DNA from 2 places in the Shewanella sp. SM95 genome. Region 1 is predicted to be linked to the other one. Evidence: predicted binding sites of a transcription regulator. Region 1 holds the regulator's gene; the other holds the start of a gene.

Region 1 (7,718 bases):
CCGCGAAACGTTTTAGCTGGGTAAAGTTAGTCACAGGTAAAATACCCGGCACAATTTCAACGTCGATACCGGCGGCAACGCAGCGATCACGAAAACGCAGGTAAGATTCCACATCGAAGAAAAATTGGGTAATGGCACGGCTGGCGCCCGCATCAATCTTGCGCTTAAGGTTGATCAAATCAGCCTGTGCATTACTCGCATCGGGATGCACTTCTGGATAGGCCGCAACTGAAATATCAAAGTCAGCCACTGAGCGCAGTAAACGCACTAAATCGACCGCAAAACGAGTGGGCTTGGGGCTGCCCGCAGGTAAATCACCCCGCAGTGCCACTATGTCACGAATGCCCGATTTCCAGTAATGCTTAGCCAGTTCTAACAGCTCTTCATCGCTGGCATCCACTAAGGTTAAGTGCGGCGCGGCAACGAGGTCGGTTTCCTGTTGGATACGTTCAATCACGCCGTGGGTGCGATCGCGAACACCTGAGTTAGCACCGTAAGTCACAGACACAAACTTAGGATTCAGCGGCTCTAAACGACGGATAGAGTTCCACAGGATCTGTTCCATTTCGGGGGTCGATGGCGGGAAAAACTCAAAAGAAACATTAATATCGCCATTAAGCTCAGACAAGCTCTGGTTCAGCGATTGTGAATGTTGTGCGTGATGAAAAGCCATGTGTATTTCCTCAACCGCCCTTGGCGCTACTCTTTGCTATTATGAATTAGTTCAAATGGACGTTCGGACGTCTATATGTCCATATACTAGAGAAACTGAGATGTAAGTCAAGCCAAAAAATGTCCATAAACCGCATTTAATCTCGGTTAATTCGATAGATTTATTCTAGCCAATAAAAAAGGACTCGAATGAGTCCTTTAAGCTGCTGAATTTCAGTCTACTCTTGCAAGAGATCGCGACAGATCTGCGTTAGATCCGACTGCACCGCCGCCGCGGTCACTTCGCGTCCTGCGCCCGGTCCACGGATGATCAACGGGTTACCTTGATAGAAGACGCTGCGGATCACAAACACGTTATCGCCTGGGGTCAAATTAGCGTAGGGATGATGGGCATCAATCCATTGCAAACCGACTTCGGCTTTGAGCTCTGGGCCGCTGTTGTCTAAGGATGCCACATATCTGAGCACCTTATTTTGCTCCGCCGCCGCACCATACTGTTGCAGCAGATCGGCATCTAACTCGGCAATGCGGGTGAGAAATTGATCTAAGGGAATATCCGCCAAAGCGGCTGGTACGAGTGAGCGCAGCTCAATATCTTCAAGCTCGATTTCAAGGCCTATTTCACGGGCCAAAATAAGCAGTTTACGCTGCATATCACGGCCGGAGAGATCATCGCGGGGATCGGGTTCAGTGATGCCTAAACCTCTGGCTTCAATCACTAATTCAGAGAAAGGCTTGCTGGTATCGTATTTCTCAAACAACCAACACAAGGTGCCAGAGAAAATCCCACCTACCGCTTCAACGCTATCACCGCTGTTACGCAGATCATTTAGCGCATGTTGGATGGGTAAACCTGCGCCACAACTGGCGTTATAGCGCCAAAATAAGCGACGGTTACCCAGTTGCTGCTTTAACTCTCGATAGAAAGGCAGTGGACCCGAGCCCGCAAGTTTATTCGCGCTCACCACATGGATGCCACGCTCGAACAATTCTGGATATTGCAGCGTCAAACTGGCGCTGGCACTGATATCTAAGGCCACCAGCTCATCGCAGTTAACTTGCTCTAATTGCTCGAATAAATGTTCATACTGCCAAGGCGTTGCTTCAGTATTAAACTCTGTTTGCCACGCGGCAAGATTAATCCCAGTGGATTTAATCAAGGCTTTACTCGAACTGACTAAACCGACTAACTCAACACTGGCTTCGAGTTCATGGTCCAATGATGGTGAAACCGACTTAAACAGATCGATCCAAGCCTCACCGATATTACCCACACCGAGCAGCAGGACACCAATGCGTTTACGCGGGCCAGCGCAGCGACGATGGACTTTTTGGGTTAACAGATTCACCTGTGACTGGGGCACTAACGTCACTAAACTTAAATCGCCACTGAACAAAGGTTTAGCATCACGGCTCAGTAAACGGGCAAAGCTGCGACGATAATGTTCGGCGTCGGCACTCACTAATGCGACTAAACCAAAATCTGTATTGATCTGCTGCTCGCTGATCCCTAATGCTCCTGCCTCGGCATCGAGTAATCTTTGAACTTGTTTTTGATTCTCAGCGGTATAGGCAAGTTCAACCCTTTGATGGGCAGAGGTCCAATGGGCCAATGGCGTTAAACCCGCGGCGATCAATAAATCTAATAAACGGGTTAACTCACCCGTGAGTTTAAAGCCGAACAGGACAACAGCATTGAGATTAGTCACCACAGGCGCGCTCGCCGACGAACTGTGGGGCGCGATTAAGGTAAAGTCGGTGTGGGACGCATAACTTGAACGCACCGCTAAGCTCACTTCGGTATTGAATAACGGCTGCAAAGTGCGCGAATGCAATACTGGCGAGCCTAAACGCGCTAGGCGATCGGCTTCGGCAAGTGACATGCTTTTCAGTAACTTGGCATCGTTGATTTTATTAGGATCGGCGTTGAACACCCCTTCCACATCGGTCCAAATGGTCACGCGCTCGATATCAGCGAGACTCGCAATCAGGCTGGCGCTAAAATCTGAACCATTACGACCAAGTAACAAGGTATCGCCACGCTCGTTAGCGCAGATAAAGCCGGTGATCACCAGCCGTTCATTTGGGTGGGCGGCTAATAGGGCTTGTACTTTAGCGCGGGATTCTTGTACCCGAATTTGCGGCACAGCGGCTTCATCGGCCACTAAAATTGAACAGGCATCCACATGGCTTGCCGCCACGCCCGATTCACGCAGCAGCGCCGCCATCAGGCGTGCCGACCAACGTTCGCCAAAGCTTACCACATGGTTAATTTGGTAATCGTTGCGGGTATCTAAGGACAATAAGCTGATGAGCTGCGCTTTATCCGTGGCCAAACGCTCACGCAGATCGCGGGCTTGTTCATTCGACAACAACTGCTCAATCAACCCCTGTTGGTAGCTGATCAGCACTTGTAACTCTTCTTGCCATAGCTGACCCGCATCACGCAGCGCTAATAATTTATACAGGAAATTCGTGCTTTTACCCGCCGCAGAGACCACCACAAGATCATCACTATGACCGTGGGTTAACAGGATATGGGCGACTCGGCGATAACAATCGGCATCCGCTAAACTGGAGCCACCAAATTTATGTAAGTGACAACGTGCCATCTATTATTCCTCTACTGACAAGCCGCAACGGCGGCTAATCCTGCTTGAATATCTGCAACTAAATCGGCGGCATCTTCAATACCCACCGATAGACGCAATAGGGTGTCCTTAATACCAGCCTCGAAGCGCGCCTGCGGCTCCATGGCTCTGTGGGTCATAGTGGCGGGCACTGCCACTAAACTTTCGACGCCACCTAAACTTTCCGCCACGCTAAATAAGCTGAGTGCACCTAAAAAGGCCACCACTTCGGCCTCGCCGCCTTTGAGCTCAAAGCTCAGCATAGCGCCAAAGCCCTGTTGTTGCTTGGCCGCAATGGCGTGACCTGGGTGATCCGCAAGCCCTGGGTAATAGACTTTACTCACCACAGGGCTTTGCGTTAATACCTCAATAATACGCTGGGCATTGGTTTGATGCTCGCGAATACGCACAGCTAAGGTACGCAGGCCTCGCAGGGTCAGATAACTGTCAAAGGCTGACCCCGTTAAGCCTAGAGTGTTCGACCACCAATGTAAGCTTTCGCCGATTTGCGCGTCTTTGGCGACCACTGCGCCGCCGACTACATCGCTGTGACCATTGATATATTTAGTGGTGGAGTGGATAACGATATCCGCGCCTAACAATAGGGGTTGTTGCAATATCGGCGATAAAAAGGTGTTATCGACCACCACCAGCGCGCCGACCTCATGGCTCACCTTAGCAATGGCTTCGATATCTACCACACGCAATAACGGGTTCGATGGGGTTTCGAGCCACACCATCTTAGGATTCTGGGCAATGGCGGCGGCTAACGCTTGGCTGTCGGTTTGGTCGACCACAATGAGCTTAAACTGGCCTTTCTTCGCCAAGTTGGTAAATAAACGGTAGGAACCGCCATAGCAATCATGGGGCACAACCAATAGGTCATCGGGGCCGAGCAAAGTCGTCACTAAGGTGATGGCCGCCATGCCAGTGCAGGTCACTATGCCAGTGGCACCCTTTTCTAATTGCGCTAATGCTTCGCCTAAAATGCAGCGCGTTGGGTTGCCTGAACGACTGTAATCGAATTCGCGGGGATTTTTATGACCATCGAAGGCGTAATTAGTCGACAAATAAATCGGTGGCACAACTGCGCCATATTGAGTATCGCTTTCGATACCCTGACGCACAGCCAGTGTGGCTAATTGACGCTCTGCCATGGGTGGACTCCTAAATTCGGTAGACTGATAGAGATGTCTGGACGTCTAAATGTACCTAAGCCCAACGCCATCGTCAATAGGCGTGAAGACGTTTAGACGTCTGAACATAAAGAAATCTGTTTGCAATCACAAAGAAATAGTAGCAATAATTTGACTGTTCTTTGTAAGGGTTTAAAATCTGCCCCGAATTTAGCGTTATAACAGGTGAGTCAATGACTGAATGGAATGGGGAATACATCAGCCCCTATGCTGAACATGGCAAGAAGAATGAACAAGTAAAAAAAATTACTGTGTCTATTCCGCTCAAAGTGCTTAAGGTCCTCACGGACGAACGTACTCGTCGTCAGGTCAATAATTTGCGTCACGCCACCAACAGCGAGCTGTTGTGTGAGGCATTTTTGCACGCCTACACTGGCCAGCCATTGCCCAACGATGAAGATCTGTCAAAAGATAACCCAGACAGCATTCCCGCCGAAGCCAAGTTGTTGATGGATCAAATGGGAATAGAGTGGGAAGACATGGAATAGCGACTCGTCGCTTTCAAAGTCATATCACAGTGCTCATCAATAGGGATCGTTAACGATCCCTTTTTGTTTATACCCAAGCGACTTCAAACTTTAAATTTCACCATCTTGAGTTGGTTTGGGATATAGGAAATCCTATGTTTTCTATGATAGATCCACAGACACTCGCCTTAGCCTCGCTGGTCGTGTTTCTGGGCGCATTAACCCAAAGTCTTATTGGGTTTGGGCTTGCGGTTGTCGCCAGTCCTTTGCTGTATATCGTCGATCCACAACTTGTACCTGCGCCTGTTATTGCTATGGGTTTCTCCATCGCCCTGCTGACCTTAGTGCGTGAACGCGGTCACTTAGAATTCAATGGCTTGCAATATGCGCTCATAGGCCGCGTGCCCGGCGGTTTTATCGGCGCGAGCCTGTTGCTGTTTGCGCCTCAACCCATACTCGGTTTATCCATCGCCGCCATTGTGACTGTCGCAGTGATCCTCAGCCTGTATAAATTCAGCCTGCCAGTGAATAAGAAAACCCTCTTCGGTGCGGGCGTGGTTTCAGGGATCTTCGGCAATATCGCCGCGATTGGTGGCCCGCCGATGGCGATTTTGTTGGCAGGCAAAGATGCCTCGCAGTTTCGCGCTGCCCTGTCGGCCTTTTTCATTTTTAGCTCCATGATTGCACTGATCATTTTAGCGATCACTGGCTTATTAGAATTAAAACATCTGTGGCTGTCGTTGATGCTGCTCCCCTCAGTGATTTTAGGTTACTTAGTCGCAGGACGATTAGTGGGCCGTGTCGATAAAGAGAAGACAAAGATGGCGACGTTAGTCCTGTGCAGTATCAGCGCCTTAGTGCTAACGATGAAGTCGGTTATCGAGTTATTACCCCAATAAGCGTCCCGCTTGTAATGGCAAATCATCTGAAGATTCAAACAATAAAAAAGCACTGACATTGCCAGTGCTTTTTCTTTATCTATCAATATGTAAAGCCAGCTTACACTCAGCTTAAATAGCTTTGCCCTGCGTACACAATAAAGTGTCTTAAGGCGAGTACGCCCGTTAAGCTCGCACAAGCCACCATGATCATCGCGCCCTTAGTGTGGCGAGTCGCGGCGGGTAGCAGCATAAACAGCAATGGAATACCAAAGCCAATACCGACAACGCCTATCCAGAACACGCTTGCCCATAGCCCAGACGTTAACGATGCTAAGGCCGCAGCCGCCGCGCCGCCCTTGAAGTACAAGGCGCAGAACAACATGAACAGGAACAGGATTTCAATCGCCATCACAGGCAATTCTAAACCGTGCATCTTCACTAAGGTTTTGTCGTGGCTGTCCGTCTTAAACATCAGCAACGCCAGTACCGCATTTGCCGCAGCGCCCGCCGATAGACCTGACACTAAAAACAGCGCAGGCAGTACCGCAGTGTTGAGCATAGGATAGGCATTCATCGCCGAAATTAAGAAGCCAGTGTAAGCCCCTACGCCAATGGCGAGGACAAACAACAATACTTCAATCAGCTTTCGAAATGGCATAAGTAACTTAGCGATAGGTGTTAGGAAACCCAAACCCCATTTTGGTAAGTCATCCCGCAGCACAATAATGGCGTACGCAAAAGCTAAGGGAGAATACGCCAGCAGCGCCAGTACCCCGATTGCCATCACAGACTGGAAGTTATAGTGAATTAAGATCAACCAGAAGTGGAATGGTTTGGTTAAGTCAAACACTAAGCAAGCTAGACCTAAGCTAATTGCTACAGGCCCAATAATGGCTGCCGCCTTAAGAATGCTGCTTTCAGCTCCCGCGCTGAGTTCCTTATTCGCCCAGCGTAAACCAATGCCAATCAATAAACTGCCCGCGGATAACCCCGCCATAAACAGGTAAACGGCGATGACCCAGTGCCAAGTGACAGGATCATATTGCGCCATGTCGCCCCAAGTATTGTTCATAATCAAATCCCCCCTCTTTTGGTAGGAACGCGATATACCCTAGGTTTTGTGCCCAAATGGGTTTTATCTTGGTAAGTGATTTTAGTGTTGAGCATGATGGCCACTTCACTGCTTGGATCATTGGCATCACCAAACACTAAGGCATCGGTTGGACACACTGTCACACACGCTGGCTCTTCGCCCCGTGCTAAACGACTGTCTTTACAGAAGTTACACTTATCCGCCGCCTTGGTTTCTGGGTTCATAAAGCGCACTTTATAAGGGCACGCTGCCACACAGTACATACAGCCGACACACTTCTCGGTATGGATAGAGATAATGCCGTCTTCACCCACATAGGCCGCGCCTGTTGGGCACACCTTAACGCAGGGTGCATCTTCACATTGCTGGCAAGATACCCTGTGATATTTGAAATGCAGATTGGGCATCTCACCAAAGGGGCCTTCCACACGCACTTGCAGACGAGTTACGCCTTCGGGTACGCCATTTTCACTGCGACACGCCACGTTACAAGCTTGGCAGCCGATGCACTTATTCTCGTCGTGCACCATTACATATCGTTTATTCATTTAAGCCTCCGATTAGCGCTTTGCCAGCGTGACGCCCGTGGTGTGCACTGTCATGCCACACACAGGAGCAGTAACGTGCGGCAGTAAGTTACCGCAGTGGATACCTTTGCCCGTTGCTCTGACCAACTCTTTGTTTTTAGAACCAAAGCCCATGTAAGCAAACACAGTATCTTGGCGAATACCCGGCGTGACTAAGGCATGGCCTTCTTCTGTGCCAACACTGCTGGTGAG
Region 2 (7,718 bases), on a different contig from region 1:
ACATTAGAATATACTAGCCCATTTGATAATTCATGGAGATGTCATAAACGCCGTAGCACATCTAAAATTGAGGGTGCTACAACTTGGTTGTATGGCTTCTCAGTTCTTGCGACTGAAATTATTGTTGAATAAATTTTTTCAACAATAAATTTTTTTTTTTGAATGGTGAGTTAGATATGCATTTCATTTTTAAATGGAATGCAAAAACAAAAAATATTGGATTCACCAATCCTTATTAAAACTATAATTTTTCGCCTATTACTTTACTCGATGCAGAAATGGTATAACGCTCTCACTATTATTGAAAATACACGGTTTCGATTTTTTAAATCTCGATTAGTAATAACTAAGTTTGAGTTTTTGGAGGTTGATTGAAGTTTTTAGTGATTATCTTCGGCATAGCTGTGTCGATATTTATGCATGGAAGTGAGTTGTCTGTCGATAGCAAATGGTGGTGGGATTTACTGTTATCTTTCAATGTAAAAGCATTAAGTGAAAACTTGGGGATGGTTGTATTTTGCTTTTGGATACATCTTCCACTGATGATAATATTTTCTTTAGCATGTGCTTTGATTATTAATCGAGTTGGGTATCCAAGGTATTTTATTTACTCTGTGTTAGCTACTTCATTTTTTACATTTGTTGTGTTGCCATCACTGCCTGTTTTCGATGTGTTATTAGCTGGCGGGATGAGTCCATTACGTTTTATCGATATCTTTGTAAAAACACTCATGTTTCTGACCTTGTTCTTTGTTTTTAATATACTTATGAAAAAGTATAATAGGTTGAATTTATTGGTTTAATTTTTACTTTCGAGATGTTTCGCTGACTGTGTTTATTGATTTATTTTAGGGATGATTTAAGAGTTTTTTATGAAAAAAATTAGTTTTTTGGGTATGAGCATAGTGCTTGCTTTGACAGTAGTTATCGGTCTTGCAGTTGCTTTGATGGTTGAATTTAAGTCTGAATCGATTTTTATGCAGATGAATGTTTTTAGCTTTAAATTATTGTTTTCGTTACTTAGCATGCTTTGTATATATATTGCTATTGCAGTCACTTTTAATTTTAAAGTGTTACCTATGCTTATAGGCAAAGATTATCCGTCAAATTACTTTAGGTGGTCTAAGTTTCGATATCTAGAAGTTTTCTTTTTATTTAACTTATGGTCTATGGGTGATCTACAATATTTCACCGTCGTAATAGTTAATTTCGCTTTGGTTGAGTTGATACACTTATATTTAGTTTATAAAAGTATCAATGATAAGCTCGAGTCTACTATATAAATTGGTAAGTTGAGGGTAATAAGTCTTGTGGCGTTGGCATAATTCTTTCAATGCGAATAGTTCACTCTAATGCCACAGAAGTTCACCGATCCCCTGCGAAGTTGCTGAAGGGCGTTGAAGAAAATAGCGTGACGCAGACAGGACGTCTGCGTAGCTTTCGGGGGGAAGGGACGCCCCATCGGAAGCGTTAGCTATTTTCGAATAAGCACGAAGCCAGTAACTAATGCATGTAACTTCGCTAGGGGCGGCAAGGGGAGATGCAAGAGGGGGATTGCTGTTGATCCCCTTCTTGCCCTGGTGTGGAATGGAATTCCACGACCTTTTCGGTCGCAAGACCGATCTTAGATCTCAAACCGCGTTAGCGTAATCTAAACCCCAATCACTCGGGATCATAATCTAACACTGGCGCCAGCCACTTCTCCGTCTCAGCTACAGTCATCCCTTTACGCTTGGCATAATCTTCCACTTGATCGCGTCCTATGTTACTCACGCCAAAGTAGCGGGATTTCGGGTGGGCGAAATACCAGCCAGATACTGCCGCTGTCGGGAACATGGCGTAGCTTTCGGTGATGTTGAGGCCAATGGTTTCATCGGGCTTGAGCAAGTCCCATAACAAGCCTTTTTCTGTGTGGTCTGGGCAAGCTGGGTAACCCGGTGCGGGGCGTATGCCTTTGTATTTCTCGCGGATTAAGGCTTCGTTGCTTAACTGCTCGTCGGCCGCATAACCCCAAAACTCTTTACGTACCCGTTCGTGCATCCGTTCGGCAAAGGCTTCGGCCAAACGGTCGGCTAAGCATTTGAGCATGATGGCGTTGTAGTCGTCGTGGTTCGCTTCAAAACGCGCCACATGTTCGTCGATACCGTGGCCTGCGGTCACCGCAAAGCCGCCCATGTAATCGGCGACGCCTGAGTCTTTTGGCGCAACAAAGTCGGATAGACAGAAGTTGTCGTTACCGACACGTTCAAGCTGCATCCGCAGGTGATGTGTGGTCATTTCAATTGTGGTGCGCGACTCATCTGTGTACAGCTCAATGTCGTCGTAATTGACGGTATTGGCAGGGAATAAGCCAATAACCGCTTTCGCCGTGAGCCACTTTTCTTCGATGATTTGTTTGAGCATGGCCTGACCATCGGCGAACAGCTTTTGCGCTTCTTCACCGACCACTTTATCGGTGAGGATTTCAGGGTAATGGCCGTGAAGTTCCCACGAGCGGAAAAACGGTGTCCAGTCGATACGCTCGACTAAGTCTTCTAATGGATAATTATCAAACACTTGGCGCCCGAGCACGTTTGGCGTGAACGGGGTGTAGTTGGCCCAATCGTGTTGGCAGCGGTTTTCACGGGCCGCTTCGAGTGACACTATCTCTTTGCGCTTGGCTTGGGATAGACGCTTAGTGCGCATGTCGTCGTATTCGGCATAGGTTTCGTCTATAGTCGCTTGGCGAGTCTCGTTGTTGATGAGCTTACTCACCATAGGCACGGCGCGGGACGCATCGGCAATATAAATAGCGCCATGGGGATAATGGGGCGCAATCTTCACCGCTGTGTGGATTTTCGAGCAAGTGGCACCGCCGATAATCGCCGGAATGGTTAAGCCTTCGCGGTGGAAGGTTTTCACGTTATGCACCATCTCGTCCAGACTCGGCGTGATGAGGCCCGACATGCCGATGATATCGATATTGTGTTCTTTCACGGCGTCGAGAATTCGCTCCACCGACACCATCACGCCTAAATCGAATACCTCAAAACCGTTACAGGCGAGCACCACGCCGACGATATTTTTGCCGATATCGTGCACGTCTCCTTTTACTGTCACCATCAAAATCTTGCCGTTAGATTGGCCTTCGACCTTTTCCAGCTCAATGTACGGGTTTAAGTAAGCTACGGCTTTTTTCATTACCCGCGCCGATTTCACCACCTGCGGCAAGAACATCTTGCCCGAGCCGAACAAGTCACCGACCACGTTCATGCCGTCCATCAAGGCGCCTTCAATCACATCCAGCGGACGTTTCGCTTCTTGGCGAGCGGCTTCGGTATCTTCATCGATAAATTCGGTAATGCCTTTGACGAGCGCATGGGATAAGCGTTGGCTCACTGGCCAGCTGCGCCATTCTAAATCTTCTTTTTTACCCACCTGCGCGCCATCACCGCGGAATTTCTCTGCGATTTCAAGTAACTGCTCGGTATTGCTTGAGCCATCGACTGGGCAAGGCAAGTTAAGGACCACGTTTTCGACCCGCACTTTAAGTTCAGGATCGATATCGTCGTAAATGGCTAACTGGCCCGCGTTGACAATCCCCATGTCCATGCCGACTTTGATAGCGTGGTACAGGAATACCGCGTGAATCGCTTCGCGCACTGGGTTGTTACCGCGGAACGAGAACGACACGTTCGACACGCCGCCCGAAATCATCGCGTGGGGCAGGGTGGCTTTAATCGCTTTAATGGCATCGATAAAATCGACGGCATAGTTGTCGTGTTCATCGATACCTGTGGCGATGGCGAAAATGTTCGGGTCGAAGATGATGTCTTCTGGCGGAAAGCCGACCTTATCAACCAGCACCCGATAGGCGCGGGTACAGATTTCGATTTTACGTGCCTTAGTATCGGCCTGACCTTGTTCGTCGAATGCCATGATAATGGCCGCCGCGCCGTAGCGTTTCACAAGTGTTGCTTGCTCAATAAACTTGGCTTCGCCTTCTTTAAGGGAAATCGAGTTAACTATGCCCTTGCCTTGAATACATTTGAGGCCAGCTTCGATCACTTCCCACTTAGATGAGTCGATCATAATCGGCACGCGGCTGATGTCGGGCTCAGAGGCAATCAAGTTTAAAAACTTGTGCATGATCTCGGCACCATCGAGCATGCCTTCGTCCATGTTGATGTCGATGATTTGCGCGCCGCTTTCGACCTGCTCGCGGGCGACATCGAGCGCCTGCTCAAACTTACCGTCTTTGATCAGCTTTAAAAACTTGGCCGAACCTGTGACGTTGGTGCGCTCACCCACGTTAACGAACAGGGATTGTGCATCGATAGTCAGCGGTTCCAAACCTGCCAAGCGGCAAGCTACCGGAATGTCTGGCAAAATACGCGGGTCGTGACGGCTCACCGCTTCGCGGATCACGCGGATATGTTCAGGGGTACTACCACAACAACCACCGATAATATTGAGCATGCCTTCGCGCGCCCAATCTTCAATCACGTTCGCCATGTCCTCTGGGGTTTCATCATAGCCGCCAAACTCGTTCGGCAGGCCCGCGTTCGGATGCGCCGACACATAACACTCACTGATGCGCGATAATTCTTCCACATACGGGCGCAGCTCTTTTGGTCCGAGCGCACAGTTAAGGCCGATAGATAAGGGCTTGATATGGCGCAGGGAATTATAAAAAGCTTCGGTGGTTTGGCCGGTAAGGGTGCGGCCAGAGGCATCGGTAATGGTGCCCGAGATCATGATAGGCAATCTGTCTTTAGAATGCTGACCAAATAAGTCATCAAACACCGATTCAATTGCAAACAGTGCGGCCTTGGCGTTTAAGGTATCGAAGATGGTCTCGACCATAATGATATCCGCGCCGCCTTCAATCAGCGCCTTAGTGGACTCTCGGTAAGCGCTCACTAACTCATCGAAGCTGACGTTGCGGTAGCCTGGGTCATTCACATCTGGGCTAATCGAACACGTACGGTTAGTGGGGCCTAACACACCAGCGACGTAACGTGGAATGCCTGTGGCAGCAAAGACTTCATCACAGGCTTCACGGGCGAGGCGCGCGCCGGCTAAGTTAATTTCGGCAGACAGCGACTGCATGTCGTAGTCAGCCATGGCAATAGTCGTAGCATTAAAGGTGTTGGTTTCAATGATGTCTGCACCGGCGTTTAAGTAGTCGGTGTGAATTTGTTTGATGATGTGGGGTTGCGACAACACCAATAAATCGTTGTTGCCTTTGACGTCAGTGTGCCAATCTTTAAAGCGTTCGCCGCGATAGTCCTCTTCTTCCAGCTTGTAGCCTTGGATCATAGTGCCCATGGCACCGTCTAAGATCAGAATGCGCTCTGCAAGCTGTTTGCGTATGTCTGCCAATATCTGGCCGGCTTTGGTAGAGGGTATCGTCATAAATAGTTACCTTAAATACAGCTAAGTTAAGTCCAAAAATCGGCCATTGTTATGCTAAGTGCATTTTATTGTCGTCTGCCGACATTTTTTGAATACTTGTTCTTAAAAATTTGTTTTGGACATTTAAACGTATAGACGTCCATAATACGCGACTTATGATTGTCAGGGCAAGATGAAAGTCAAAGGCATTAGGAGCGAGAATCGAGAATCTAGAATTTAAGCCCTCGGCTTGAGTTCCTAGCATCTAGTCCCTAACTAAAAAGGCATATATGAAACAAGTTCGATTGTTATTGTTGCGCCACGGTGAGTGTGAAGGCGGCGCTATTTTGCGGGGTCGTGTGGATGTGCCTTTGAGTAAAAAGGGTTGGCAACAAATGTCGGCAGCAGTTGAGTCACAGGCCAGCGTGTGTAGCGCGATTTATAGCTCGATTTCACGCCGCTGCGCCGATTTTGCCCACGCTTTTGCCGCCGAGCTGCATTCGACGGCGGCACTGATATCTGAGTCAAGGCCATTGCAGGCGCAGTGTTTGTCGGGTTTACAGGAAATTGATTTTGGTGATTGGGACGGTTGTCGGCTCGATGACCTGTATCAACAAGAGGGCGAACACTTAGCGGCGTATTGGCAAAACCCTTGGCAAAATCCGCCGCCCAATGGTGAAACTATGGCAAGTTTTGAGTCGCGGGTGAATGGGACGATTGACCAGATACTCGCCGCCGAGTTTGAACGATTGACCCTTGACTCACATAAAATGGGTAATGAAAACAGTGCCATTAATGAAACCACTGACAATATGCCAGCCACTCAAGTGTGGGTCGTGACCCACGGCGGGGTGATCCGTCACTTAATGGCGCGTGCCTTAGGGGTTGAACGGGCGGTGGGGTTTTATAGTCAACTCGATTTACCCGTGGCGGCCGTGGTGAGCATTAATGTGCTGCAAGATGAACAGGGTGCCTGCTATTGGCGTTTAGATTGGCCGAGTGGGCGCAGGTGTTGAGGCCTTATTTCACGACCTAGGAGTTATGGTGTAGGCGTGATCGTTTGGCGAGAATAAGCTGACATGAAAATATTCTGATTTAAACAGCATTGCCTAATGGGATAGATGTAGGATAATGCTTTTCCCTGACGTTTGAACGAGATAGCGTATTACATGCGCAATGAGTGATAACGTCGCAGAAATAGGTGTTGGGAATAGACTCTCTTTGTTCGAATCGCTCCGTTGTTTTAATTCACAGTGGCGTTGTTAACAAAGAGCATATCAACCCAAACATAATAGGGAATCGGGGAGCTGCTCGTCAGTCAGCCCGAACTGTGCCCGCAACTGTGAGTAGTGAAAAAGATCTCGAATCTTCTTCCCTACAAGTCAGGAGACCTGCCTATTTCTGTTATCGCTGCGTGCAGCCTTAGTTCTCGAGCGGGTGACTCGAGGGAGCAGATGACAATATGCACAACCTTTTTTTATACAGGTTTGGACTTGATAGGAGCGCCGCTTAGGTGAAACTTTCCGCAATCCAAACTAACAGCCCCGTGAATGACACTAACCCGTCATTGAGCCCGTCAGTCGCGCTCAATGTGAGCCAGTTGAGCTGGTGTATCGATGGCAAAACCATTCTTTCCAATATTAACTTTACGCTGCCAACGGGGCAGATGCTGGGGCTGATTGGCCCTAACGGTGCGGGCAAGTCCAGTTTGCTGCGCTGTTTGTATCGGTTTGTTCGCCCGACTCAGGGCAAAATTACCCTTTTTGATCAAGATATTGAGCGCTTGTCGCCCAAGGCGTTTGCCTGTCGCGTCGCCGTAGTGCAGCAGGATACACCGCACTATTTTGACCTCACCACAGAGCAATTGGTCAGCATGGGCTTAACGCCCCACAAGGGCATGTTTGATACCAATTCGAGCTGTGATACTGAGCGTATTGCTAAGGCTTTAGAGAAAGTTGGCTTGAGCCATAAGATGCACCAACAATATGAGCACTTATCCGGCGGTGAAAAGCAACGCGCCTTGATTGCCCGCGCCATAGTGCAGCAGCCGCAACTTTTAATCCTCGATGAGCCAACGAACCACCTCGATGTGCGCTATCAAATTCAAATCCTCGAATTGGTGCGTAGTCTTGGGATTAGCGTGATTGCCTCAATTCATGATCTTAATTTAGCCAGTGCCCTGTGCGACAGTTTGTTGTTGATCCATAACGGGGAAGTCAGCGCTATGGGGACGCCAACCGAAGTATTAACCGAGGCGCGAATTGGCGATGTGTTTGGCGTGTGTGCTCAGGTATCGCCCCATCCACAACATAAAAAGCCCTTAATCAGCTATTTTTATGGTT

Evidence for each region. The regulator MetJ, encoded in region 1, represses methionine synthesis genes. The targets are predictions, from matches to a motif close to TAGACGTCTAGACGTCTA.
Region 2: metH (methionine synthase) is a predicted target of MetJ. The motif match lies at 5,522-5,539, and genes of this name have one in related genera.

The regions. Positions count from the first base shown of each region.
Region 1 is NZ_JAKKSE010000007.1:111,708-119,425, reverse strand. It holds gene metF (methylenetetrahydrofolate reductase) at 1-673, opposite strand, end outside; gene L5M29_RS10350 (bifunctional aspartate kinase/homoserine dehydrogenase II) at 891-3,284, opposite strand; gene metB (cystathionine gamma-synthase) at 3,296-4,459, opposite strand; gene metJ (met regulon transcriptional regulator MetJ) at 4,672-4,986, shown strand; gene L5M29_RS10335 (sulfite exporter TauE/SafE family protein) at 5,121-5,864, shown strand; gene nrfD (NrfD/PsrC family molybdoenzyme membrane anchor subunit) at 5,971-6,918, opposite strand; gene L5M29_RS10325 (4Fe-4S dicluster domain-containing protein) at 6,921-7,487, opposite strand; partial or broken gene phsA (thiosulfate reductase PhsA) at 7,500-7,718, opposite strand, start outside.
Region 2 is NZ_JAKKSE010000019.1:2,452-10,169, forward strand. It holds gene L5M29_RS17915 (hypothetical protein) at 1-132, shown strand, start outside; gene L5M29_RS17920 (hypothetical protein) at 372-803, shown strand; gene L5M29_RS17925 (hypothetical protein) at 873-1,283, shown strand; gene metH (methionine synthase) at 1,663-5,397, opposite strand; gene L5M29_RS17935 (histidine phosphatase family protein) at 5,667-6,392, shown strand; cobalamin riboswitch at 6,614-6,790, shown strand; gene L5M29_RS17940 (ABC transporter ATP-binding protein) at 6,890-7,718, shown strand, end outside.